One region of the Aeromonas sp. Marseille-Q7275 genome, then DNA from elsewhere that is predicted to be linked to it. Evidence: predicted binding sites of a transcription regulator. Region 1 holds the regulator's gene; the other holds the start of a gene.
The links. Region 1 encodes NrdR, which represses ribonucleotide reductase genes. Its sites were predicted from a motif close to CACNNTATANNGTG; they were not measured.
Positions count from the first base shown of each region.

Region 1 (3,406 bases):
CAGGGTCAGGCTGGAGCCACCCTGCTCCTGCGCCCTGCCCTGCATCAGCCGCTCCAGATAGCGGGCGATCTGATCCACCTCCAGGTTCACCCTGTGGCCCGGTTTCCAGCGGGCTATGGTGGTCTCCTGGGCGGTGTGGGGCACAATGGTCAGGCGAAAGAGATCCCCCTGCACGGCGTTGACCGTCAGGCTGATGCCATCCACCGCAATGGAGCCCTTCTCGGCGATGTAGCGAGAAAGTTCCTTTGGCGCCTCGATCCAGTACTCGATGACGCGGCCGCTGTTGGACTTGCTCTTCACCTCGCCGATGCCATCCACGTGGCCCGAGACCAGGTGGCCACCGAGGCGGGAGGTGGGCATCAGCGCCTTCTCGAGGTTCACCGGATCCCCTACCTTGGCCTCGGCAAAGCCGGTGCGAGAGAGCGTCTCAAGGGAGACGTCGGCGGTGTAGCTCTTGTCCCCCAGGGCCACCACGGTCAGGCAGACGCCGTTGGTGGCGATGGAGTCACCCAGCTTGACGTCGCCAAAGTCCAGGGTCGGCGCGTGGACGGTGAGGGCCATGTCATCCCCTTGGCGGCGCAGGGCGGCCAGGGTGCCCATGGCTTCGATAATTCCGGTAAACATGCAGATCACCTTGCTGATGACGGGGGCAGTGACTGCCCCCTTGAACATTGATAAATCAGGCTATTTTCGCTGTGATGCGAATGTCCTGCCCCACCAGACGCACATCCTTGACAGTAAGCTTGGGGGCCTGGAACAGCCGGGTCAACTCCGGCAGGTGGAACAGGCCGCGCCCTTCATCCCCCAACAGCTTGGGGGCCTGATAGAGCACCAGCTCGTCCACCAGCCCCTTGGCCAGCAGGGCGCCGCACAGTCTGGGGCCCGCCTCCACCAGCACAGAGTTGATGTTCTGCTTGGCCAGCAGCATGAAGAGGCTCACCAGATCCAGCTTGCCATCCAGCAGCGGCAGGGTCAGTTGCTGCACCCAAGCAGGCCACTCCCCGTCGACCTTATGACGGGCCAGCAGCACAGGGCTCTCGCTCTGGAACAGGGGCAAGTCCGGGGTCAGCCGGTTCTGGGAATCGACGATGACCCGCAGCGGTTGGCGCAGGGTCTCTTTGGGATAAACGGCCTTGACCGAGGCCGGCAGCTCGTCCCAGCGCACGTTGAGGGAGGCGCCGTCGGCCAGCACCGTCTCGGCGCTGGAGAGCACCGCATCGTGGCGGGCACGCAGCCGCTGCACGTCCCGGCGCGCCTCCGGGGAGGTGATCCACTGGCTCTCGCCGCTCGCCATGGCGGTGCGACCGTCGAGGCTGGCGCCGAGCTTGACCGTCACCTGCGGGAAGGCGGTGCGCATCCGCTTGAAGAAGCCGGGGTTGAGGGCCTCGGCCTCGGCGCTGAGCAGGCCGAAGTCGGTCTTGATGCCCGCCTCGGAGAGCATGCGCAGGCCGCGCCCCCCCACCTGGGGATTGGGATCCACCATGGCGGCGACCACCCGGGTCACCCCGGCCTTGATCAGCGCCTCGGCACAGGGAGGGGTGCGACCGTGATGGGAGCAGGGCTCCAGGGTCACATAGGCGGTGGCGCCACGAGCCTCTTCCCCGGCGGCATGCAGGGCATAGACCTCGGCATGGGGTTCACCGGCACGCTGGTGCCAACCCTCCCCCACCACCACGCCGGCCTTCACCAGCACGGCGCCCACACAGGGATTGGGGGCCGTGGTGTAACGGCCGCGACGGGCCAGTTCGAGGGCCCGGCTCATCCATTGGTAATCATCTTGACTAAACATCTGGGCTCCCGTTCAACGCGAGAAAATAGGGGTGCTAACGCAATCCGTGGATGGCTGGCTTATTTCTCCAGCTTGGCGATCTCTTCGCCGCTTCTTGTTACAAACAAGGCGGATGTCCTCGAGTCCTGAGGTAGAGAAGGGTGAAGCGGATATTGCTTTGCTCACCCGACCCTCCTCACTTCTCCAACTTGGCGATCTCTTCACCGCTTCTTGTTACAAACAAGGCGGATGTCCTCGAGTCCTGAGGTAGAGAGGGTGAAGCGGATATTGCTTTGCTCACCCGACCCTCCTCACTTCTCCAGCTTGGCGATCTCTTCACCGAATTCGCGGATGTCCTCGAAGCTGCGATAGACGGAGGCGAAGCGGATATAGGCCACCTTGTCCAGGCTCTTGAGCTCATCCATCACCAGGTTGCCCACCAGCTGGGACGCGACTTCGCGCTCGCCGGTGGCACGCAGCCGGGACTTGATGTGATTGACCCCCTTTTCGATGGCCTCCATGCTCACCGGCCGCTTCTCCAGGGCCCGCAGTATGCCGGCCCGCAGCTTGTCTTCATTGAAGGGCTCGCGGGAGCCGTTGGACTTGATGACACGGGGCATCACCAGCTCGGCCATCTCGAAGGTGGTGAAGCGCTCGTGGCAGAGCAGGCATTCACGACGGCGGCGCACCTGATGGCCTTCTGCCACCAGACGGGAATCGATCACCTTGGTATCAACCGCACTACAGAAAGGGCAATGCATCGGACCTCCGGCGTTAACGGAAAAGGCACCTGCCCCGCGGGGTCAGGATCTTGGCCGGCCAGTGTAGCACGGCCATCCAAAGCCGGTAAAAGCCCAGAAAAAACAATGCCACCCTAAGGTGGCATTGGTCTCAAACCAGGCTGTCTGGCCGATCAGGCATAAACCGGGAAACGGCGGCAGATATCCAGCACCTTCTCGCGAACGGTGGCCAGCACGGCGTCGTTGTCGTGGTTGTCCAGCACGTCGCAGATCCAGTTGGCCAACTGGATGGACTCGGCTTCCTTGAAACCGCGGCGGGTGATGGCCGGGGTACCGATCCGCACACCTGAGGTGACGAACGGAGAGCGCGGGTCGTTCGGCACCGAGTTCTTGTTGACGGTGATGTTGGCCTTGCCCAGTGCGGCGTCGGCGTCCTTACCGGTCAGCTCGCGGCCGATGAGGTCAACCAGCATCAGGTGGTTGTCGGTGCCGCCGGAGACGATCTTGTAACCGCGCTCGATAAAGGTAGCGGCCATAGCCTTGGCGTTCTTGACGACCTGGGCCTGGTAGGTCTTGAACTCGGGCTCCAGCGCTTCCTTGAAGGCCACGGCCTTGCCGGCGATGACGTGCATCAGCGGGCCGCCCTGACCACCCGGGAAGACGGCGGAGTTCAGCTTCTTGTACAGATCTTCGTCGTCGGCGGCGGAGAGGATCAGACCACCGCGCGGACCGGCCAGGGTCTTGTGGGTGGTGGAGGTGACCACGTGGGCGTGGGGCACCGGGTTCGGGTAGACGCCAGCGGCAATCAGACCGGCCACGTGGGCCATGTCGACGAACAGGTAAGCACCGATCTTGTCGGCGATCTCGCGCATGCGGGCCCAATCGACGATGCCGGAGT
Region 1 is NZ_CBCPLW010000007.1:107,446-110,851, reverse strand. It holds gene ACWPWQ_RS08785 (riboflavin synthase) at 1-624, opposite strand, end outside; gene ribD (bifunctional diaminohydroxyphosphoribosylaminopyrimidine deaminase/5-amino-6-(5-phosphoribosylamino)uracil reductase RibD) at 680-1,789, opposite strand; gene nrdR (transcriptional regulator NrdR) at 2,080-2,529, opposite strand; gene glyA (serine hydroxymethyltransferase) at 2,682-3,406, opposite strand, start outside.

Region 2 (3,406 bases), on a different contig from region 1:
CCTGATAGTCGAGCAGGGCATCCAGGGCGCGCACGGCGAGGTCTGCCATCTCTTCCAGGTCTTCCAGCTTCTCGATGGCACCCAGGTTGAAGGCAGACAGGGTGCACAGGGCGATCTCGCCCTCTTCGTCATCCACGTTGTTGAGCGGCTTGGTGGGCAGCGCAATCTCGAGGCAGAGGTTGGACTGGCGCACCGGGGCCACGGCCGGATCGAACGGGCTGTGGGTGTTGCAGTGATCCACGTTCTGGATGTAGATGCGACCGGTGCCGGCGCGCTCCTGCATCATCAGGGAGAAGAGATCCACCGCCTTGAGGGTCTTCTTGCGAATGGACGGATCCTGCTCGTACTTGACGTAGAGCTGCTCGAACTTGTCCTGATCCGCGAAGAAGGCGTCGTACAGGCCAGGTGCATCGGACGGGGAGAACAATGTGATGTCGCCGCCCTTGATGAGGCGCTGGTACATCAGCTTGTTGATCTGCACCCCGTAGTCCATATGACGGACCCGGTTCTCTTCCACGCCGCGGTTGTTCTTCAGTACCAGCAGGCTCTCCACCTCGGTGTGCCACAGGGGGTAGAAGAGGGTGGCGGCACCGCCGCGCACGCCGCCCTGGGAGCAGCACTTCACGGCAGTCTGGAAGTACTTGTAGAAGGGGATGCAGCCGGTGTGGAAGGCTTCGCCGCCACGGATGGGGCTGCCCAGACCACGGATGCGTCCGGCGTTGATGCCGATGCCGGCGCGCTGGGAGACATAACGGACGATGGCGCTGGCGGTGGCATTGATGGAATCCAGGCTGTCATCGCACTCGATCAGCACGCAGGAGCTGAACTGACGGGTCGGGGTGCGCACGCCGCTCATGATGGGGGTGGGCAGGGAGATCTTGAAGGTCGAGACCGCATCGTAGAAACGCTTGATGTAGTCCAGACGGGTATCTTTCGGATACTTGGAGAAGAGGCAGGCCGCCACCAGGATGTAGAGGAACTGCGGGCTCTCGTAAATTTCGCCGGTGACGCGGTTCTGCACCAGGTACTTGCCTTCCAGCTGCTTGACCGCCGCGTAGGAGAAGTCCATGTCACGCCAGTGGTCGAGGTGGGCGTTGAGCTCCTCGAATTCGGCCTGGGTATAGTCGGTCAGCAGGTGCTTGTCGTACTTGCCCATGTCCACCAGACGGGCGACGTGCTGGTAGAGGTGGGGCGGCTCGAACTGGCCGTAGGCCTTCTTGCGCAGGTGGAAGATGGCCAGGCGGGCGGCCATGTACTGGTAATCCGGGCTCTGTTCGGAGATCAGGTCAGCAGCGGCCTTGATGACGGTTTCGTGGATGTCGGCGGTACGGATACCGTCATAGAACTGGATGTGGGACTTGAGCTCCACCTGGGAGACCGACACGTTGTCGAGCTTCTCGGCTGCCCAGTCGAGCACGCGGTGAATTTTATCCAGATCGATGGGTTCTTTGTGGCCGTTACGCTTCGTCACAAACAAGTTCATTGGCTGATGACCTTTAGTTGATTCCCGAAAAACCATGGCGCCCAGCATCCAGGGTTCCCTTCTGTAGGGTGGCCTGGGGGCGAAGTGCGCCATGAATCACAAGATATAGTGTTATTTTAAATTCGAACTACAAGATAGTGAGGTCGGCACGGCATTGCAATCTGTGGATAACGCATTAGCTGTGGATAAATTGTGGGTGTTCGGGTTCGAGTTAGTGACTGCTCACAGTGAGTGGGTTTTCATCCGTCCGATCCGGCAAATGCAAGTCCGATGATCGAAGATGGAAAATTTAAATAACTTTTTTTGCTTGCGAAAAGGGGGTGTTTTTACTAGCAAATTCAGCCTGGTTATCCCTTGTGCAGCCAGGGTCAAAAGCTGTCCTGTCCCCGCAGGCGCGCACTTGTCATCCTCTCAAAACAAGGGGCGCATCTGCGCCCCTTGTCATTGCCATTGTGCGGCCCGGTGAGTGAGCATCGTGCTCATCTGGGAACCATTTGGCGTTAAAGCTGCCCGGATGATCCATCTATAACGTCATGCGGAACAGGGCTGACTCAGGTCAGCTCGTAGCGCAGCCAGTGGTGCAGGGCCTGTACCGTATCAAAGTGCAGGTCGGCGCCCCAGTCGGCGGTATCCTCGTCATCGCTCAGATAGCCCCAGCCCGCCACCGCGGTGCGCATGCCGGCGTTGCGCCCCGCCTCGATGTCGCGCACATGGTCCCCCACATAAAGGCAGTGGCTCGCCTCGACCCCGAGCCGCTCGCAGGCAAAGAACATGGGGGCCGGGTCTGGCTTGCGTACCGGCAGGGTGTCGGCGCTGACGGTGACGCCACAGCTGGCAAGCTCGGGCAGGGCGGCCAGCAGCGGCTCGGTGAGAAAGCCCGGCTTGTTGGTGACTATGCCCCAGGGCAGCTTCTTCTCATCGAGCCATTCGATGAGATCCAGCATCCCTTCATAGGGACGGGTACCGACGCAGAGGTTGGCGGCGTAATGGTCGAGCAGGGCGGTGCGAAGGCGCGTCGCCCCCAGCTCTTCCAGCAGATCCTCCCCCAGGCCCGCCTTGAGCAGCCCGAGGGCCCCGTGGGAGGTGGTCTGGCGGATGATGGCCTCGGGCAGCGGGGCAAAGCCTTCGCTCACCAGCACATGGTTGACGGCGGCGCCGAGATCCGGGGCCGTGTCGAGCAGGGTGCCGTCCAGATCGAACAGCACGCAGCGCAGGGGCGCCTTGTCGGTGCTCATCAGACTGACTCCGGGCGCACGAAGGCCACCATGTAGTTGACGTCGACGTTCCTGCCGAGCTTGAAGCTGTTGGAGAGCGGCGCGTAGTGCACCCCGCTCATGTCCCGCACCAGCAGGCCCGCGGCTTCCCCCATTCGACACAGCTCGGCGGGGGTGATGAACTTTTTGTGATCATGGGTGCCCTTGGGCACCATTTTCAGCAGGTACTCGGCCCCCAGGATCATCATCAGGTAGGCTTTCGGGTTGCGGTTGATGGTGGAGACATACACCTTGCCCCCCGGTCGCACCAGGGTGGCGATGGCGCGCAGCACGGAGGCGGGATCCGGCACGTGCTCCAGCATCTCCATGCAGGTGACCACGTCGTACTGGCCGGGGGCCTCGGCGGCATGAGCTTCGGCGGTGATCTGGCGATACTCGAGCTCCACACCCTGCTCCAGGGCGTGCAGGCGGGCGACCCCGAGGGGCTCCTTGCCCATGTCGATGCCGGTCACGCGAGCACCCCGGCGGGCCATGCTCTCGGAGAGGATGCCGCCGCCGCAGCCGATGTCGAGCACGCGCTTGCCAAACAGGCCGCCGCTCTTGTCGGTGATCCAGTCAAGGCGCACCGGGTTGATCTGGTGCAGGGGCTTGAACTCGCCCTCCATGTCCCACCAGCGGGAGGCGATGGCTTCAAATTTGGCGATTTCTG
Region 2 is NZ_CBCPLW010000011.1:82,034-85,439, forward strand. It holds gene nrdA (class 1a ribonucleoside-diphosphate reductase subunit alpha) at 1-1,483, opposite strand, end outside; gene ACWPWQ_RS12230 (HAD family hydrolase) at 2,035-2,718, opposite strand; gene ubiG (bifunctional 2-polyprenyl-6-hydroxyphenol methylase/3-demethylubiquinol 3-O-methyltransferase UbiG) at 2,718-3,406, opposite strand, start outside.
Region 2: nrdA (class 1a ribonucleoside-diphosphate reductase subunit alpha) is a predicted target of NrdR. The motif match lies at 1,581-1,594, and genes of this name have one in related genera.